3 regions of the Rhizobium sp. AN5 genome follow, and region 3 is predicted to be linked to each of the others. Evidence: riboswitches for the same ligand, from Rfam matches in the RefSeq annotation. Region 3 holds a riboswitch; each other region holds the start of a gene.
What was found. Region 3 has a riboswitch for thiamine pyrophosphate ahead of thiB (thiamine ABC transporter substrate binding subunit). Riboswitches for the same ligand answer to the same signal wherever they lie in the genome.

Region 1 (6,773 bases), on a different contig from region 3:
TGTCCTGCCGGGCATCTCCCCCACAAGGGGAGATCGACAAGCGGCTTAATCACCATCCTGTCAGCGAGTGTCTTTCATTGAGAGGATTGCGTGGACTGAGGCAGAAGTCCCAGCCAATCTCCCTCCTTGTGAGGAGATGTCCGGCAGGATCGAAGGGGTAAGCCCCTTGCTCAGTGCCTCGGCCTCACCCCCACCACCGATAAAAATGATGCACCGGCCCGCGACCCTGCCCAATGGCAAGCCCCCGACCAGCGCCAAGCGCCCCATTCAGATACTCCTTCGCAAGCCCCACTGCCTCCGCCAGATCATGCCCCATGGACAGATGCGCGGTGATCGCCGCCGCCAGCGTGCAGCCGGTGCCGTGGTCGTTTTTTGTGTCCACCCGCGGTGCGGAAAGCGTCTGCATGGTGCCGTTTGCGAAAAGATAGTCCGTGCTTTCCGGCCCGTCGCCATGGCCGCCTTTGATGAGCACTGCTTTTGCACCCGTCGTCAGGATCATGTCTGCCTGGCGGGTGATGTCCGTCTGCGTGGCTGCGATCGGCAAGCCGGTGAGAAGCGCTGCTTCAGGTAGGTTCGGCGTGACAATGGTGGCGAGCGGCAGCAGGTCGCGCCGCAATGTCTCGATCGCATCCGTATGCAACAGACGGTCGCCGGAGGTCGCAACCATCACGGGGTCGAGCACCACCGGCTGGGGCTGCTGCCGAAGCCTTGCAGCTATGGCCGCGATGGTTTCGATCCGCGATACCATGCCGATCTTCACCGCATTGACGGCAAGATCGGAAAAAACCGCATCCATCTGCGCGACGATTGTGGCGACGGAAATATCCTCCACTGCTGTCACACCTTTGGTGTTCTGTGCGGTAATGGCGGTGATGACGCTGGCGGCATAAGCGCCAAGCGCCGAGAAAGTCTTGATGTCGGCCTGAATGCCCGCGCCGCCGCCGCTGTCTGAGCCGGCAATGGTCAATGCGATTGCTGTCATGGCTGTCTCGCTTTCAGCGCTGCATCGACTGCCGCGCGGAAGTCCCTGGTTGCGCTGGCAATATCGCCTGCGCGGAAGATTGCAGAAATGACGGCGACACCATCCGCACCGGTGGCGATGACGTTCGGCACGCGGGCAAGATCGATACCGGCGATGGCGCCCACCGGCATGCCGGGCCGCAATTCGCGAAGCAGAGTGCGAAGCGTCGTAAAGCCGTCGAGGCCGACAGGCTTGTCGGGATTGACCTTGGAAACCGTTTCGAACACGCCACCAATGCAGGCATAATCGGCGGGCATGGAGGCCGCCCGCTCGGTATCGGCGCGGTTCTTGACGGTGAGGCCGATGATCGCCTTATCTCCAAGGATGCGTCTGGCGGTTTGGGCATCCATATCATCGGCGCCGAGATGCACCCCGTCCGCGCCAGAGGCGAGCGCCACATCCACCCGGTCGTTGATGACCAGCGGCACGCCGGTGCCGGCAATGGCTTCGCGAATGGCGAGGGCGTTTTCGATCATCTCTCGCGTGGAGGCGTGTTTGTCGCGATATTGCAGGATGGTCGCGCCGTTGAGTGCGGCCGCCAGAGCAAGCTCGGCCAACGGCGCGACATCGCCGAGGCTCGCATCAACCAGCGCGTTGAGACGGTAATCAACCTTGTTCATGCTCAATCCTCGCATGGTTTATTATGTCTTCGCCGGAAATTTCTGAAAGCACATCGAGAAATGCCGGTTCGAATGTGCCGGGACCTTTGGCGTTTTTCGCTGCCAGTTCGGCTGCTACACCCGTGATGGCGAGGGCGGCGGCGGCGGCCGTCAGTGCGTCTTTTTCCACCGCCATGAAGGCGGCGATGACGCCACCCGATAGGCAACCCGTGCCTGTCACCTTCGCCATCCACGGGTGACCGTTAACGATTCTGACGCTCCGTGTGGCGTCGCGCAGGTTATCGACAGGTCCGGTCTCTATCCTGATGGCGTTCGGAACAGCACCGATCAGGCTCATCTCAGCGCTGTTGCCGCGCACGATGGTGGGTCCAAGCGAGATCAGGTCACGCGCGAACGCCAGTCGCGATGGCGAATAGTCGCAATGCACGGGGTCCAGAATCCACGGCTTGCCAGCCGCGCGGGCAATCTCGACGGCAAATCGAATGACTTTGCGCCGGTCGGCGTCGAGCGTGCCGAGATTGATCGTCACCGCATCGGCTTTCGTGACGAAAGCACCGATTTCTTCGAGTGAGGTTGTCATCGAGGGGATGCCGCCGACAACGGTAATGCCGTCCGCGGTGAATTTCTGCACCACGGTGTTCATCAGGCAATGCACGCGCGGGCGCGTCTGCCTTACCCTTTCGAGGATCTCCGCGGCCTTCGCCGCAGTCGGAAAACTGTTTGCCATGGTTATTGCAGCTCCACGGCAATGTCTTCCGCCGCCGGCGCCTGCTTGATCAGTTGCATGTCCTGCATGAAGGTGCCGAAGCGCGTGTATCGGGTGCGATCGAGTGCGCCTGGACGTTTGGCAAAACGCGGCAGCGTATCGAAAAACGCCTGTTTGTTCAGCGCGTCGTCAAGGTTCGGATAGGCCTTGATGAAAAGCTGCCAGGATTCTTGCGGGTGGTTGGTGATGAAAATCGCGGCTTGCTCAACGGCCGAGAGAAAACGCGGCAGGCGGCTGTCTTTCACGAGATCACGATGGGTGACGAAGATCAGTTCGTCATAGGCGGGCACGCCATGTTCCTCGGGGAAGAACGAGCGGCCGTCGTGGCCCTCAAGCTTCATCTGCGTCAGTTCGAAATTACGGAAACCGCCAAGCGTGGCATCGACCTTGCCGGCAATCAGGGACGGCGAGAGTGAGAAATTGACGTTGACCAGTTCCACATCGTCTTTCGTCAGTCCCTCCTTCTCCAGCATGCGCTTCAGCATAGCATCCTCGAAACCGGAAACCGAGAAGCCGACCTTCTTGCCCTTCAGGTCCTTCAGGCTCTTGATCGGACCATCGGCCAGAACGGTGACGGTGTTCAGCGGGGTTTCCACCAGCGTGCCGAAACGGACAAGCGGCAGCCCTGCATCGTGGTCGAGATAGAGGTTCGGCTGGTAGTGTACACCGATATCGGCCTGCTTTGCCGAGACGAGACGCGGTACGGCGGATGGGTCTGCGGGCGGGATCAACTCGACCTCCAGCCCTGCATCGGCGAAAAGGCCGCGTTCCTTGGCAATCACCATCGGTGCATGGTCCGGGTTCACGAACCATTCCAGCAATACGGTAAGCTTGTCTGCCGCCTGCGATTGCACGGGCGAAAGCACGCTTGCTGCCGCAACGATGAGGGAAAGAAGAGTTCGTTTCATGATGCCGAAAGTCTCCGCAAATGTTTGAAAGGAATGACGTGGTCTGTTTCTTTGGCCCAGGGGGCGAGGTTGGCCGTTGCCCGGTCGACGACAAGCCGCAGCAGCACCGCCATGACGGCGAGAATGGTCATGGCGGCGAACATTGTGTCGGTCTGCATGCGGGCATTGGACTGGATCATGACAAAACCCAGCCCGGCGGAGGCGCCCACCCATTCGCCAATGACCGCGCCGAGCGGGGCGAGCGGAGCTGCGACCCTCAGCCCGGAAATGAGTGAGGGAAGCGCCAGCGGCACACGCAACCGGATTAGGATTTGCCAGTGGCTCGCCTCCGTCAGCGAGGCGGCATCGAGGATCGTCCGATCCGTGCGATTGAGGCCATCGGTGAAGGCTGAAGCGACGGGGAAAAAGATGATGATCGCCGTCATGACCACTTTCGAAGCCATGCCGAAACCGAACCAGAGTACGAGAATGGGGGCCAGCACGAAGACCGGAAATGCCTGCAACACGAGAACCATGGGCCAGACGAGGCGGCCAAAACGCGGGACGGCGGCAATCGTAAAGGCAACGAGAATGCCGGCGGCAATGCCAGCCGCAAGCCCGGCGGCCATTTCACCTGATGTCACCATGGCCTGTCCGAACAGGAAGGCAGGCTGGCGCAGGAGTGCTGCGGCAACATCGGCGGGCGAGGGCAGGATATAGCGGGGCGGTGCAAACAGCCAGATGCCCAGCTGCCAGACAATCAGAATGAGAACGACGCCCTTAAGCGCATGGGAGGCACGCATCGGCCGGGCCTCAGACGCAGCCGTACCGTATACGAAGGGAAGGATGTTTCATCATCATCGTTCGGTCTCCAGCTGTGGCGATCACGGAGATCCGGGCAAAGCGGAGAAGAGAAAGGGCAGTACCGCAAACGCGCTACAGTTTCCGTTCCTACGCCGGCATGACCCGGATCAGGTTCAAGGGTCCGGCTCATCGCCATCTCAGCACCGTCAGGTGCTCCCCTCGGAAGAGACTGATTTGCTAGGAGGGTTTTGAAGTAATGTCAACGTTGAAAGTTAACGAGAATATTGGCGAATTTGCCGCGAACATATTAGTTATTGATTATATTAAGTTTATCAAAAATTAGTTATTTATTGAAACCGCTTTTCAATTCCGCTGTATTAGCTTCAGCTCCCAGAATGGTTGGGGGCGAACTTGAAAAACTTCTGGCAAGAGAAATCTGGAAATTTTGGCATTCTGACCGCGCTGCTCATGGTGCCTCTGTGCGGGGCTGCCGGTGTGGCGCTCGATATTACGCGCGGCATGTCGGTCAAAGCCGATCTGCAGCAGGCGGCGGATTCCGCAGCTCTGGCGGCAGTCGCCGATATGTCCGCAAGTGTTCAGGCGGCAAAGAAGATGTCGGGGGACGGTGTCATTCCCGTCGGCAATGACGAAGCCCGGGCATTCTTCGATGGCAATCAGCGCGGCGACGCGGACTACACCATTACCTCTGTCGATGTTTCGGTGATCAAGCACGGCAATGTGGTCGAGTCGTCCGTCAGCTTCAAGGCGTCGGTCAGCACGACGCTCTCAGGGCTTCTGGGGAAAGATTTCGTTTCGGTTGGCGGCACGGCCACGGCCAAATACGAAACGGAAACCTTCAGCGATTTCTATCTTCTACTTGATAATACGCCCTCCATGGGAGTGGGCGCCACACCCACGGATGTTGCCACCCTGGTTGCGAATACTGGCGATAAATGCGCTTTTGCCTGTCACATCGTGAAGGACGGCGTGGCAGACCCGAACAGCTATTACTTCAAGGCCAAGAAACTCGGGGTTACGACGCGTATCGACGTGGTTGCTAAGGCAACCGCCAGCCTGATGGACACGGCAAAGTCCACGCGCAAAAGCAGCAATCAATATCGCATGGCCGTCTATACCTTCGGGGAACGGGCGGAAGATACCAAGCTGCTTGAGGTCGTTTCGCTAACCTCGGATCTGGACGCAGCAAAGAAAAAAGCTGGTGAAATCAACCTGATGTCGATCCCCTATCAGGGATACAACAACGACCAGCAAACCGATTTCGACCGGGCACTGGTCCAGATTGGAGATAAGGTCGGCAGTTCGGGCACGGGCGCAAGCTCGGCAAACCCGGATAAGGTTATTTTCTTTGTTTCAGACGGGGTGGGCGACAGTTACAAGCCGTCCTCCTGTACGAAAAAACTGACAGGAGGCCGCTGTCAGGAGCCGATCGACATCAAAGACTGTACGAAATTGAAGGAAAAGGGTTTTCGTATCGCGGTGCTTTATACCACCTATCTGCCGCTGCCGACGAATGACTGGTATAATAGCTGGATCAAACCCTTTCAGGCGGAAATCGGCTCACGCATGCAGAGCTGTGCTTCCCCGGGCCTGTACTTCGAAGTCAGCCCGTCCCAGGGCATCAGCGACGCGATGACGGTGCTGTTCAAGAAAGCCATTACATCACCACGCCTGACGGGCTGATGGCCGTTTAGCGAGGCCTGTTAAAGCATCGGTTGAACGCCGCAATATTTGCGGCGTTTTTTGGAAATGGCCGGAAGGTGATGCTTCAAGCGATATTGCGAAGCTGTTCAAATAACGCAGTAAAGGGCGTTTCAGCGCGGTAGAACACAGCCGGTTGGCCTATCGGAGCCTCCACGGTGATCTCGTGCCCGCCAAAATACCGCGCGCCACTCCAAAGATGCACCCATTCACTATCGCCCGGAAGGTAAAGCGTGCGCTGCGTCTCCCCCGCCTTGCACACGGGTGCGACCAGCATGTCGGCCCCGTAGAGATAGCTGTCCTGAATGGCATAGGTCTGCCGGTCGTTCTCGTGATGCAGGAAAAGCGGGCGCTGTACCGGCAGGCCGGTTTTGGCCGCTTCAGTGGAGAGCGATTTCAGATAGGGAGCGAGTGCAACGTAGATCGCCGTCATGCGGGCAAAATGACCAAGAACCGTCTCGTCCTGATCGATCTGGAGATTGTCGCGCGGGCGATTGCCCTCATGGGTGCGCATGACAGGGGTAAAGGCTGCCATCTCTGTCCAGCGCATGATGAGTTCCGGGGTTCTGACATTGCCGAACAGGCTGGTATAACCGCCAATATCGGAATGGTGATAGGCATTGCCGAGAAGACCGGAAGACAATGCGCCACATATGACGGTGACGAGACCGTCATGGCGGGAGAAATCGACGGACTGGTCACCGCCCCACAGTAGCGGGCAATGGGCTTGCACACCGGTAAAGCCCGCCCGCATGAAGAACAGCGCTTCGCCGGTTTTGCCGCGGCTTTCAACGGCCTTGGCGTTGACCTCTGCCCAGAGCGTCGGCCAGGCATTGTGCATCAGTTTGGCGTCGATGCCGTTCGATAGCGTGATGTCGATCGGCAGATATTCGCCGAAATCGGCCATCCAGCCGGAAAGGCCGAAATCCAGCATGTTCTTGCCGATGATCTCTTCG
Region 2 (6,773 bases), 160 kb from region 3:
AGATGCGAGCTTGCAAGCATGGATTGCGCGGCGATTTCCGCAAAGGGTTTTGGGAATATCTGCACCGCCGGTGCCTCGCCGCGGAACAGGAAACCGTCCGAACAGGTGCCACGCATGCCGAGTGTGTCCCAGACATGGGTCTTCTCGAGCGTGTACTGATCTTTCAGGAAGACAGTCATCACCTGATCGGCCGGGGCGGCGTCCTTGTGGGCGCGCGAGGTGATGAGGATGGCATCCGCATTGCTGCCGTAGGAAATGACGGTGGCGTCCTTCTCCAGCCGGCAGATGTCTCCTTCGACCTCAATCGCGCAGATGGAATTGCGCAGATTGCCGCCGATTCCGCCTTCGGTCGTCGCCGATGCGAGCAGAAGCTGTTCGCTTGCGATGCTGCTCATGAAGCCCGCATGCCATGGGCTTGTCTCGCCGTGTTCCACAAGGCTCGATGCCTTGATGTGGTGCATGGCGAAAATCATTGCGGTTGCCGAACAGGCCTGGCCAAGCCGGGCGCAGATATCGGCGATTTGCTGTATGGATGCGCCTTCGCCACCAAGAGAGGACGGGACCTGAATGCCGAGAAGGCGCTCTTGTCTCAGCGCCTTGACGGCTTCCTCCGGGAAGCGACCGGTGAAGTCCACCTCGTCCGCATGTTTGGCGGCAATTGCTGCGACGCGGCCTGCGCGCGCGGACAGCGTTTCATCCTGCGGCGCAACGGTCACATTCATCAGGCTGCCTCTTTACCATCCAGAATGAGCTTAACGGTGTCTTCGATGGCCTTGATGCTGGCAAAGGACTTGCGGTTCAAGAGGTTGTCGGGGAATTCGATATCGAAAGCTTCCTCGATACCCAGCATCAATTGCACCGATGCAAAGGAAGAAAGGCCTGCGGCATAAAGATCTGCTTCGTTTTCAATCGTATCGACGGGGGTAGGAAGCTGGCCGAATTTTGCCAGTATTTCACGAATAGTCGCATTCATTCCGACTTATCTCCCATGAATTTAACATCAGGATGGTTTGTGCTTATCGTTAATTTGAAAACGATAATATTCGCCTAAACCGTTAGGTTAATTACCACTAACGGCGCTTTTGTTGTTCGTCCACCTTTGCCAGCCATCAGCAGCACCCTTGACAAATGTCGGGCGGTGTTTTCTCTTGTGTCCATTCACCAGGGGTGTCCCGTCAAGGGGCTGAGATTCTGCTTTTATGCGCAGTGACCCGTTGAACCTGATCCAGTTCATACTGGCGTAGGGACGGTGCAAAGACCGAAGGTCGGACTGCGTGTAACTTGCGCTGCCGACGCGTCGGTATTTTCCATCATTCCGGCTCGAACTGGGTCTCCACTGTCAAACTTTGGAGCCTCATGATGAATATCGTTGCCAAGAATATCCCGCTTGTCGTCACAACCGGGCCGCATCCCGCCTCCACGAAAATCCACAAAACCGGAATTTTGCATCCGCATATTCGCGTGCCGATGCGCGAAATCGCCGTCCACCCGACGGCGGGCGAACCGCCGGTCACGGTCTATGATTCCTCAGGCCCCTATACCGATCCATTGCATAACGTTCTGATCGAAAAGGGTCTGCCGCGCCTGCGTCACGACTGGGTCGTAGCGCGCGGCGATGTCGCGGCTTACGACGGGCGGCATGTCAAGCCGGAGGATAACGGCTTTGCCACCGGTGAACGCCTGACGCCGGAGTTTGCCGTGCGCCACCAGCCGCTTAAGGCCACGGAAGGAAAAGCCGTAACGCAGCTTGCCTATGCGCGGGCAGGCATCATCACGCCGGAAATGGAGTTCATCGCCATCCGCGAAAATCTGGGGCGCGAAGCGGCGAAGGAGAAGCTGGCTCGTGATGGAGAGAGTTTTGGCGCGCAGATACCCGATTATGTGACGCCGGAGTTCGTCCGTCAGGAAGTCGCATCGGGTCGCGCCATCATCCCGGCCAACATCAATCACCCCGAGCTTGAGCCGATGATCATCGGCCGTAATTTTCTGGTCAAGATCAACGCCAATATCGGCAACTCCGCCGTCACCTCCTCCATGGCCGAAGAGGTGGAGAAGATGGTCTGGGCGATCCGCTGGGGTGCCGATACAGTCATGGATCTCTCGACCGGGCGCAACATCCACAATATCCGCGAATGGATCATCCGCAATTCGCCGGTACCGATCGGCACCGTGCCGCTTTATCAGGCGCTGGAGAAGGTCAACGGCATTGCCGAGGACCTCAACTGGGAGGTGTTCCGCGATACGTTGATCGAACAGGCGGAGCAAGGCGTGGATTATTTCACCATCCATGCCGGTGTTCGGCTGCATTACATTCCGCTTACCGTCAACCGTGTCACCGGCATCGTCTCACGCGGCGGTTCGATCATGGCGAAGTGGTGTCTGCATCACCACAAGGAAAGCTTCCTCTACGAGCATTTCGACGAGATCTGCGACATCTGCCGTGCCTATGACGTTTCCTTCTCGCTGGGTGACGGGTTACGGCCCGGTTCGATTGCCGACGCCAATGACGCCGCGCAATTTGCCGAGCTGGAGACGCTCGGTGAGCTGACACAGATCGCATGGGCGAAGGATTGCCAGGTCATGATCGAAGGCCCCGGCCATGTGCCGATGCACAAGATCAAGGAGAACATGGACAAGCAGTTGAAGACCTGCGGTGAGGCGCCCTTTTATACGCTTGGGCCGCTAACGACCGATATCGCCCCCGGTTACGACCACATCACTTCCGGCATCGGGGCAGCGATGATCGGCTGGTTTGGCACGGCGATGCTCTGCTATGTCACGCCGAAGGAACATCTCGGTCTGCCTGATCGTAACGACGTGAAGGTCGGTGTCATCACCTACAAGATCGCGGCTCACGCGGCCGATCTCGCCAAGGGCCATCCGGCAGCACAGGTGCGGGACGATGCGCTGTCGCGTGCAAGGTTCGAGTTCCGTTGGGAAGACCAGTTCAACCTGTCGCTGGATCCGGACACGGCGCGCTCCTTCCATGACGAGACCCTGCCGAAGGAGGCGCACAAGGTCGCGCATTTCTGCTCGATGTGCGGGCCGAAATTCTGCTCGATGCGGATTTCCCACGACATCCGCGCCGAGGCGCAGAAGGAGGGGCTGGAGGCCATGGCCGCGCGCTTCAAGGAAGGTGGCGAGCTTTACATGCCGCTCGCGACCCCGGCAGACGGCCAGTAGCATGCGTGTCCTTGTTAAGGGAACGGGGGTCGCCGGTCTGACGGCGGCCTTCGAACTGGCGCGAAACGGCGTGACCGTTGAGGTTTCGGAGCGCAATGCTGAAGCCTCGCGCGGCGCATCCTTTTATGCGGGCGGCATGCTCGCGCCATGGTGCGAGCGCGAAAACGCGGAAGAGGCCGTTTTGACGCTCGGCCAGGCGGCTCTCGACTGGTGGGATGAGGCGACCCCAGGCCTTGTCACCAGACACGGCACGCTGGTCGTCGCGCCCCCCCGCGACAAAGCTGAGCTTTCGCGGTTTGCATCCAGAACCACTGGATACCAGCGGGTGGATGAGGGCGAAATCGCCGCTCTGGAGCCTGACCTTGCCGGGCGGTTCCGCTCCGGGCTTTATTTCACGGGCGAGGGGCATCTCGATCCGCGCCTTGCGCTCAAATCGCTGCTTACGCGGCTTTGCGGCTTGGGCGTGCGGTTTCATATGGGTATTCCGGTGGATGAGCAGCGGTTCGATCGGGTGGTGGATTGCACCGGCGCTGCGGCGGTGGGCGAGATTGCCAACCTTCGCGGCGTTCGGGGAGAAATGCTCTATCTCGCCACGTCAGAGGTCTCCCTGTCGCGCGCCGTCCGGCTCTTACATCCGCGCATTCCGCTTTACATCGTGCCGCGCGAGCCGGGCCGTTTCATGGTGGGTGCGACGATGATCGAGACAGAGGATGCCGGAGCCATTTCAGCGCGCTCGATGATGGAGTTTCTGAACGCCGCCTATGCCGTACATCCGGCCTTCGGCGAAGCGGAAATCATCGAGACCGGAACGGGCGTGCGCCCCGCCTATCCCAACAATCTGCCGAAAGTTACGCAGGACGGCCGGACCGTCTTCATCAACGGCGCCCACCGGCATGGCTTCCTGCTGTCGCCGGCGATGGCGCGGCAGGCGGCCGAAATCGTCTGCCAAAATATCTCTGGAAAGGAACAGGATCATGAAACTTCTGGTGAATGGCGACGAGCTTGATCTCGCCACCGAGACGCTGGCCGGGTTACTCACCAGCCTCGACTATGAAGGCGAGTGGCTGGCGACGGCGGTCAATGGCGATCTGGTGCATTCGGAAGAGCGCGCCGATTATCGATTGAAGGCGTTCGACCGGGTCGAAATCCTCTCACCGATGCAGGGAGGTTGAGGCCATGCTGACGCTTTATGGCCGTGAGGTCTCGTCGCGCCTCCTGCTCGGCACGGCGCGTTATCCGTCTCCCGCCGTGCTTGCCGATGCAGTGCGGGCCAGCAACACGGATATTCTGACGATTTCGCTGCGTCGGGAAACGGCAGGCGGCAAGAAGGGTGGCCAGTTTTTTGAGCTGATCCGCGAGCTGGATCGTTACATTCTGCCCAATACGGCTGGCTGCCATACCGTGAAGGAAGCGGTGCTAACGGCCAAGATGGCGCGTGAGGTTTTTCACACCAACTGGATCAAGCTGGAGGTCATCGGCCATCACGACACCTTGCAGCCTGATGTGTTTGCGCTTGTCGAAGCGGCGAAAATTCTGTGCGACGATGGTTTCGAAGTCTTTCCGTATACGACTGATGATCTTGTCGTGGCGGAAAAGCTCCTGGATGCGGGTTGCAAGGTGCTGATGCCCTGGTGCGCGCCGATCGGCAGCGCCATGGGGCCGCTTAATCTGATGGCGCTGAAATCCATGCGGGCGCGTTTTCCGGATGTGCCGCTGATCGTCGATGCCGGTATCGGCCGGCCGTCACATGCCGTGACGGTGATGGAGCTTGGTTACGATGCCGTTCTGCTCAACACGGCGGTCGCGGGGGCGGGTGACCCGGTCGGCATGGCGGAAGCTTTCGCCCGCGCCATTGAGGCCGGGCATCAGGCTTATGTGGCGGGGCCGCTGGAGCCGAGAGATATGGCCATTCCCTCGACACCGGTGATTGGCACGGCGGTATTTTCCTGATTCACCTTTTGCGTTGACAGTGCCCCGTGGCGGCGGGATACCGGGAGAAAAGGGGAACGGCATGGCGGCACGCAATAATCTTCTGACGGATATCAATGGGATTTTGGTCGGCAATGTCACCGATCTTGCACTCGGCTCCGGCGTCACCGCAATCGTTTTCGAAAAACCCGTAATCGCCTCCGGTTCGGTTCTTGGCGGGGCGCCCGGTGGTCGTGATACCGGCCTGCTCGACCCGGCGATGACGGTGGAAACCGTGGATGCCTTCGCACTTTCAGGCGGTTCGGCCTTCGGGCTGGATGCGGCGGGTGGTGTTCAGGCCGGTCTGCGCGAGATCGGGCGTGGCCTGCAAGTCGGTTCCACCCGTGTTCCCATTGTGCCGCAGGCGATCCTCATGGATCTGCTGAATGGTGGCAACAAGGAGTGGGGCCTGCATTCGCCCTATCGCGAGATGGGCTATGCGGCTTTCAGGGCGGCGCGTGCGGAGCCCTTCGGGCTTGGAACAGTCGGCGCGGGAACGGGGGCGACCACCGCCACCTTCAAGGGCGGACTTGGTTCGGCAAGCGCTGTCAGTTCCGGCGGTTACAAGGTGGCGGCGATCGTCGCCGTCAATGCGCTTGGCTCGGCAACCGTTGGCACCAGCCGCCATTTCTGGTCTGCGCCTTTTGAAGAGCAGGGCGAGTTCGGCGACTGCGGCTTTCCTGATCGTTTCGAACCGGATCATACCGCGCTTCGTCTCAAGGGCGTCAACCTCACCGCGACGACCATCGGCGCCGTGGTCACCGATGCCGTCCTTACCAAAGCGCAGGCGCACCGCCTTTCCATCATGGCGCATGACGGGCTGGCGCGCGCCGTGTTGCCCGCCCATCTGCCGAGCGACGGCGACACCATGTTTTCGGCTGCGACCGGTGAGAAGCCGCTTGAGGGCGGCGCTCATTTCGCGGAACTCTGCCATCTCGCTACCATCGTTATGGCGCGCGCAGTGGCGCGCGGTGTTTACGAGGCGACGGCTCTGCCGCAGCACGGTGCGCAGAAAGCCTATCACGATCTTCATGGCCGGGGTTTCTAGCCGATGAGCAATATACATCAGCCACTGAAGCCCGTTCTCCGCATCGATTTTCCGCCCGGAGATCGTCTCGGCCACGGTAAGATCGAGTTGATGGAGCTGATTGTCGAGACCGGCTCGATATCGGCCGCCGGGCGAGCGATGGACATGTCCTATCGCCGTGCATGGCTGCTTGTGGATGCGCTGAACCATATGTTCAGGCAGCCGGTGATCGAATCCCAGCGGGGCGGCAAGCAGGGTGGTGGGGCTGCGCTGACCGCATTCGGTGCCGAATTGCTTGAACGGTATCGCAGCATGGAAAAGCGGATGAATGAGGCCCTGCGCAAGGATATCGACTGGCTTGAGGCCAACCGCAATCCGGATGCCGCCATCATTAATATGGATCGAGAGCCGCCGATTTTATGATCGCATGTACCGGTTTCCCGCGTTCCAGCTGGAGACGTTCGCGCGACAGATCGGTGATGCGCGACTGGATAATATCGCCGCCGCAATCCACCTGAACGGTTACCATGCCATCTTCGCTGGCGGAGATGCCGGCAATATGGCCTTCGAGGATGTTAAGTGCGCTCAGGCCTTC
Region 3 (6,773 bases):
ATGCCGAGGCGGGGCTGGGACCTGGCGACGATCCCTATCGCGTTACCTATATTCTCGAGCATCTGGGCCTGACGGGACAGGAACATCCGGATAGCCTGTCCGGCGGCGAAGCGCGGCGTGCGGCCCTTGCCCGCGTCATGGCGCCTGAACCCGATATTCTGATGCTGGACGAGCCGACCAACCATCTGGACTTGCCCACCATCGAATGGCTTGAAGGCGAGTTGCAGCAGACGCGTAGCGCGCTGGTGCTGATCTCGCACGACAGGCGTTTTCTGGAGAAGGTTTCGACCTCGACCGTGTGGCTGGATCGCGGCCAGTCCCGTCGTCTCAATCGCGGTTTTGCGCATTTCGAGGAATGGCGCGACAAGGTGCTGGAAGAGGAAGAGCTGGAGCAGCACAAGCTCGGCAAGGCCATCGAGCGTGAAGAACACTGGATGCGTTACGGCGTGACCGCGAGACGCAAGCGCAACATGCGCCGTGTGGGCGAGCTTCAGGCAATGCGTGCGGACTATCGCGGCCACAAGGGACCGCAGGGCAGCGTGCAGGCGACGGCTGCGGAGGTGCGGGAATCCGGCAAACTGGTCATCGAGGCAGACGCAATCACCAAGTCTTACGGCGAGCGCGTGATCATCGCGCCGTTTTCGCTGCGGGTGCATCGCGGTGATTGCATCGGTCTCGTCGGGCCGAACGGTGCCGGCAAGACAACGCTTTTGAAGATGCTGACCGGCCAGCTTCAGCCCGATAGCGGCACGGTAAAGCTCGGCACCAATCTGGAAATCGCGACACTTGACCAGAAGCGTGAAGATCTCAATCCAAACGATACGCTCGCTCATTACCTCACCGACGGTCGCGGCGACAATTTGCTGGTCAATGGCGAGTTGAAACATGTGACGGGTTACATGAAGGACTTCCTGTTCCAGCCGGAACAGGCCCGCACGCCCATCCGCAACCTCTCCGGTGGTGAGCGCGCCCGTCTTATTCTTGCGCGCATTCTGGCGCGGCCTACCAACCTGCTGATCCTTGACGAGCCGACCAACGATCTCGATATCGAAACGCTCGATCTGTTGCAGGAAATCGTTGCGGGCTTTTCCGGCACGGTCATTCTCGTCAGCCACGACCGCGATTTCCTCGACCGTACCGTCACCTCCACAATCGCGCCCGCCAATCCGGACCAGCCGGATGGACGCTGGATCGAATATGCCGGCGGCTATTCGGACATGATGGCGCAACGCAAGGGTGCTGCGGAAGAAAAGCGCAAGGCGGAGAAGCAGGAAAAGGCAAAGACCGCCCCTTCCGCCTCCGCGTCGCAGGACCCCTCAAAGGCCAAGGGCAAGCTTTCCTTCAAGCAAAAATTTGCGCTCGAAAACCTTCCAAAGGAAATGGAGAAGGCGCAGGGCGAAATCGCCAAGCGTGAGCAGCGCATGGCCGACCCCAATCTGTTCACCAAGGACCCGGCTACCTTCAATACGCTGGCGCAGGAAATGACGAAGCTGCGCGAAAAGCTCGAAGCCATGGAAGAGGAATGGCTGGAGCTGGAGATGCTGCGCGAGGAAATTGAAGGGTGAGTGGGTCGCGATTTCTTGACTAAGGTCTCAGCCGCCTTTGACAGGGAGGCGGAATTGCCGTTTCCTGTGCGGATTCGGAGGAGTTCAGAAAATGCGCATGATCTTCGTCAATCTGCCGGTCAAGAATATCGAGACATCGAGAAGCTTCTTCACGGCTCTCGGTTTCACCTTCAATCAGGAATATTCGGATGACCGCACGCTCTGCATGATCGTTGAGGAGAACATCTTCGTGATGCTTCTTCAGGAGGAGCGTTTTCGCGATTTCATCAATGGCGATATCGCCGACGCCACACGCAGCACCGAGGTCCTGACCTGTCTCACAGCGGGAAGCCGTGAGGAAATCGACCGGATGATCGAAACGGCGCTCGCCTCGGGTGGCAGCAGCTGGAAACCGGTTCAGGATCACGGTTTCATGTATGCCGGTAGTTTTCAGGATCCCGACGGCCATGTCTGGGAACTGGTGCACATGGTGCAGCAGGCCTGACGGCAGCCATCTTGCCAATCAGAGACAGCGGGACTACATCATCATCTTGATCTAACGGGGTGTCTTTTGTGCTTGCGTGCAAAAGGCTGAGAGGCTTGCCAACCCGAAGAACCTGATCCGGTTCATACCGGCGGAGGGATTAGACGGCTTAAGGCAAGCGGCTATTTCCCTTTTCGTTTTTTGAGGAGATACCCGTGCGCCGTCGTCTTTTCCTGAATTCCCTCGTTGCCGTTTCGTTGTTTCTGCCCGGTCTTGCCACTGCTCAGGACAGACAGGAACTGACCGTCTACACCTATGAAAGCTTCGTTTCCGAATGGGGTCCCGGCCCCAAGGTGAAAGAGGCCTTCGAGAAAGTGTGCAATTGCACGGTCAATTTCGTCGGTGTGGCGGATGGCGTGGCGCTGCTCAACCGCCTGAAGCTTGAAGGGGCGGCGTCGAAGGCGGATGTCGTGGTTGGTCTCGACACCAATCTGGTCGCGGAAGCGAAACAGACCGGCCTCTTCGATATCAGCGGTATCGATGCATCGGCGGCCAAGGTGCCGGGCGGTTACAAGGACGACATTTTCGTCCCTTACGACTACGGTCATTTCGCCGTTGTCTATGACACGCAGACGATAAAAAATCCGCCGACGAGCCTGAAGGATCTGGTGGAAGGCGATCCTTCACAGAAAATCGCCATTCAGGACCCGCGCACCTCCACGCCGGGGCTTGGCCTGCTGCTCTGGGTGAAGTCCGTTTACGGCGACAAGGCACCGGAAGCCTGGGCGAAGCTCCGGAAGCGCATTCTCACCGTCACGCCGGGCTGGTCGGAATCCTATGGCCTTTTCACCAAGGGTGAGGTGCCGATGGTGCTCTCCTACACCACGTCGCCTGCCTATCACATGGTCTCGGAAAAGACGGATCGCTATCAGGCCGCGGCTTTTTCCGAGGGGCACTACATCCAGATCGAGGTTTCCGCCCTTCTCAAAAACGCGCCGCACAAGGAACTGGCGAAGCAGTTCCTCGCTTTCACGCTCACATCAGGATTTCAGGATGCCATTCCGGAAAACAACTGGATGATGCCGGTCGCGGCAACGTCCAGGCCCCTGCCCGAGGCATTTTCCAAACTCGTCGTGCCGCAGAAGACCTTCCAGATGGACCCGGAAGAGGTGGCGAAGAACCGCAAGGCCTGGATCGACGAATGGCTTGCGGCCATGAGCATGAACTGAGCAAGAGGCACGCCCGCGCATGATGCTGCGTCGCGACTACAGATGGTCGATCATTGGCGGAACGGCGGCGTTTGCCGCCGTTTTCCTGTTCATGGCGCTTGCTGTCTCAGCACTCCTGTCTTTCGATGCCGGCACATCCGCCGCCGGAATCGTGGATGCCTACACGCTGCGCATCCTGCGCTTCACGCTCTATCAGGCAACGTTGTCCACTGTTCTTTCCATTGTTCTCGGCCTGCCGGTGGCGCTTGCGCTCTCCCGCAGACAGCATTTTCCGGGGCGGATTTGGATTATCAGGTTGATGGCTGTGCCGATGGGGCTGCCGGTGATCGTCGGCGCCTTCGGCATCATCACGATCTGGGGCAGGCAGGGTGTTTTGAATACTGCCCTTGTTTTTGCCGGTGCGGAGCAGCCCTTCAGTATTTACGGCCTTTCCGGGATTCTCATCGCCCATGTGTTTTTCAATCTGCCGCTTGCAGTGCGGCTGATGCTGGCCGGGCTGGAGCGGATTCCGGGCGAATATTGGCGGATGGCGGCAAGTCTTGGCATGGGGCCGGTTTCGGTTTTCCGCTTCATCGAGTGGCCGGCCGTCTCGCGGCTTGTTCCCGGTATTGCCGGGCTTGTCTTCATGCTGTGCGCCACCAGCTTCACGCTAGTGCTTCTGCTGGGAGGTGGACCGGCGGCGACGACACTTGAGGTCGCAATCTACCAGGCGCTGCGGTTTGATTTCGATCCGCAACGGGCAATCGCGCTTTCGGTTTTGCAGATTGCAATCACGGCAGTTCTGCTCGGCCTTCTTGCCTTTTTGCCATCGCCCGAGGCAGAGATCGCCTCGCTTGGGCGGCCCCTTCGCCGCTTCGATGGCAAAGGGATTGGTGCGCGTCTTTGGGATGGGGCGGCAATCATTCTTGCGGTTCTGCTGATTGGCCTGCCGCTTGTGGCCATAACCGTCTCAGGCTTGAGCGCCGATCTGCCGCGCCTTCTGTCGGCGCCGATTTTTCTGCGGGCGGCCGCCACCAGCCTAGCCATCGCCGCACTCTCCGCAACTCTCGTTGTGCTCTGCTGCTTTGCAATCATCAATGCGCGCCAAGCCGTGGGTTCAAGACGGCATGTGGCTCAGCCCCTGCGCTTTCTGTCGGCCACGCTCGGCGCTGGGTCTTCGCTTGTGCTGCTGGTGCCGCCTGTTGTGCTCGGAAGCGGATGGTTTCTGTTGTTGCGGCCTCTCGGTGATGTCAGCTTTTATGCGCCGGTTCTCGTGGCGATCATCAATATGCTGATGGCGCTGCCGCTTGCCATGCGGGTATTGGAGCCAGCCTTTACCAGCCATTTTCTGCGCACCGGCCGGCTCTCCGCCAGTCTCGGGCTTCAGGGCCTGACACGGCTGCGATTCGCTGATCTGCCGGTACTCTGGCGGCCTTTGGTTATGGCGTTTTCCTTCGCCATGGCGCTGTCGCTTGGTGATCTTGGGGCGGTCGCCCTGTTCGGATCGGAAAATTTCGTCACCTTGCCATGGCTGGTCTATAGCAATATGGGCAGCTACCGCACCAACGATGCCGCCGGATACGCGTTCATCCTTGGCGTCGTCTGCCTGCTGCTTGCCGCGGGCGGCGTTTCACGGCAATCCCAATCAGCAAGGGCGAGTATATGACGGGCGATGAATTTGCCGTGGGGCTGGACAAGGTTAGACTGCAGCTCGGAACGCAGGATTTCGATCTCGATTGTATATTCCCGCAAGGCCAGATGACTGCCGTCGTCGGTGCATCCGGTTCTGGCAAGTCGACGCTCCTCAATCTCATCGCCGGTTTTGAATTGCCCGATTCCGGGCGCGTCCTGATCGGCGGGCGGGACATGAAGGCGCTCGATCCTTCCGAGCGACCGGTCTCCTCGATCTTCCAGGATAATAATCTTTTCGCCCATCTCGATATCTTCACCAATGTCGCGCTCGGCATCAGCCCCGGGCTGAAGCTGCGGGCGGAAGACAGGCAGAGGATCGACATGGCGCTCACACGCGTTGGTCTTGCGGGTTTTGACAAACGTTTGCCGGGCACGCTTTCCGGCGGAGAAAGGCAAAGGGCGGCGCTGGCGCGTGCGCTGGTTCGGAAAAAACCGGTCATGCTGCTGGACGAGCCTTTCGCGGCGCTCGATCCGGGGCTGCGGGCGGGCATGACCTCCCTGCTTCTCGACTTGCATGCCGAAACAAAAAATACGGTGATTATTGTCACGCACCATCCAGACGACATAAAAAAGCTGGCGCAGCGGGTGGTTTTTCTTGATCGCGGCCGGGTCGTCTATAGTGGCGCGACCGCAGATTTCTTCGCCACACAAAATGTGAAGGCGGTCGACAGTTTTCTGAACGGCTGATCGCCTTATTTTCGACGCGTGCCGCTGGCAATCGCTTTAGATAACTTCAATGGCGTTAATTTGCACTTGCCAGTTTCAAGTCGTTGCCCGAGAAAAGACGAGAATTATTGCGTTCTTCAGGAATATTCCGGACTTGATGGATCGTTTTTACCGTTTCGACATTCATGGCTCGCTGGGGCGAATCTGTTATTCTGGTCTGCAATTAACGGATGATCAGGAACGTTATGGGCAGGCATAGAGAATGAGAAATAGCATGACTGCGCAGTGGAGGCTTTTCTCCCGTTCAGGCCTTCGCCGTTCGGGCAGGATGGCTGCCGTGTGTTCCGTGCTGACGGCGTCTGCCGTATTCCTGTCATCGTGTCAGTCTCTCTTCAGCCCGGCCTACCAGTCCACCTTGCGGCCTTCGGACAATCCGCAGACTGTGGAAGAGGTGCAGAAGAATGATCCCCGTGCGCAGATGGGCGCGCGCGAACATCCGCGTATCGTGGCGAGTTATGGTGGCGAATATCGTGATGCCAAGACGGAGCGGCTTGTCGCCCGCATCGCCGGCGCGCTGACGGCCGTTTCGGAAAATCCGCAGCAATCCTATCGCATCACCATCCTCAACTCGCCTGCTATCAACGCCTTTGCGCTGCCGGGTGGGTATCTTTACGTGACGCGCGGGCTTCTGGCTCTCGCAAACGATGCCTCGGAAGTGGCCGCCGTGCTTTCGCATGAGATGGGCCACGTTACCGCAAACCACGGCATCGAGCGCCAGCGTCGGGAAGAGGCGGAGGTGATTGCAAGCCGCGTGGTCGCCGAGGTTCTGTCGAGCGATCTCGCCGGCAAGCAGGCGCTTGCTCGCGGCAAGCTGCGGCTTGCGGCTTTTTCGCGTCAGCAGGAATTGCAGGCGGACGTGATTGGCGTGCGCATGTTGGGTGAGGCCGGCTACGACCCCTTCGCATCGCCGCGGTTTCTGGATTCGATGGCGGCCTATGCGCGTTTCTCCTCGGCTGATCCCGAAAACGACCAGAGCCTCGACTTTCTTTCCAGCCACCCCAACACGCCGCAGCGCATCGAGCTTGCACGCCGGCATGCCCGCGCCTTCGGCCAGGACGGTCAGGTCGGGGATCGTGGGCGCGACTGGTTTCTGGATGGAATAGACGGCCTGCTTTACGG

Region 1: linked by a shared signal. The riboswitch ahead of CRP02_RS05160 (ABC transporter permease) and the one ahead of thiB (thiamine ABC transporter substrate binding subunit) in region 3 are both predicted to bind thiamine pyrophosphate.
Region 2: linked by a shared signal. The riboswitch ahead of thiC (phosphomethylpyrimidine synthase ThiC) and the one ahead of thiB (thiamine ABC transporter substrate binding subunit) in region 3 are both predicted to bind thiamine pyrophosphate.

What each region holds. Positions count from the first base shown of each region.
Region 1 is NZ_OCMJ01000003.1:374,506-381,278, reverse strand. Features, by position in the region: gene thiD (bifunctional hydroxymethylpyrimidine kinase/phosphomethylpyrimidine kinase) at 185-982, opposite strand; gene thiE (thiamine phosphate synthase) at 979-1,641, opposite strand; gene CRP02_RS05170 (hydroxyethylthiazole kinase) at 1,628-2,368, opposite strand; gene CRP02_RS05165 (ABC transporter substrate-binding protein) at 2,371-3,315, opposite strand; gene CRP02_RS05160 (ABC transporter permease) at 3,312-4,097, opposite strand; TPP riboswitch at 4,226-4,328, opposite strand; gene CRP02_RS05155 (TadE/TadG family type IV pilus assembly protein) at 4,510-5,799, shown strand; gene CRP02_RS05150 (alpha-glucosidase) at 5,885-6,773, opposite strand, start outside.
Region 2 is NZ_OCMJ01000004.1:2,345,539-2,352,311, reverse strand. Features, by position in the region: gene CRP02_RS24230 (acyl-CoA dehydrogenase family protein) at 1-722, opposite strand, end outside; gene CRP02_RS24225 (acyl carrier protein) at 722-973, opposite strand; TPP riboswitch at 1,154-1,265, shown strand; gene thiC (phosphomethylpyrimidine synthase ThiC) at 1,360-3,183, shown strand; gene thiO (glycine oxidase ThiO) at 3,185-4,189, shown strand; gene thiS (sulfur carrier protein ThiS) at 4,158-4,355, shown strand; gene CRP02_RS24205 (thiazole synthase) at 4,360-5,133, shown strand; gene CRP02_RS24200 (P1 family peptidase) at 5,195-6,199, shown strand; gene CRP02_RS24195 (winged helix-turn-helix domain-containing protein) at 6,203-6,601, shown strand; gene modC (molybdenum ABC transporter ATP-binding protein) at 6,570-6,773, opposite strand, start outside.
Region 3 is NZ_OCMJ01000004.1:2,505,696-2,512,468, reverse strand. Features, by position in the region: gene CRP02_RS24960 (ABC-F family ATP-binding cassette domain-containing protein) at 1-1,565, shown strand, start outside; gene CRP02_RS24955 (VOC family protein) at 1,657-2,049, shown strand; TPP riboswitch at 2,095-2,205, shown strand; gene thiB (thiamine ABC transporter substrate binding subunit) at 2,244-3,257, shown strand; gene thiP (thiamine/thiamine pyrophosphate ABC transporter permease ThiP) at 3,277-4,902, shown strand; gene CRP02_RS24940 (ATP-binding cassette domain-containing protein) at 4,899-5,615, shown strand; gene CRP02_RS24930 (M48 family metalloprotease) at 5,923-6,773, shown strand, end outside.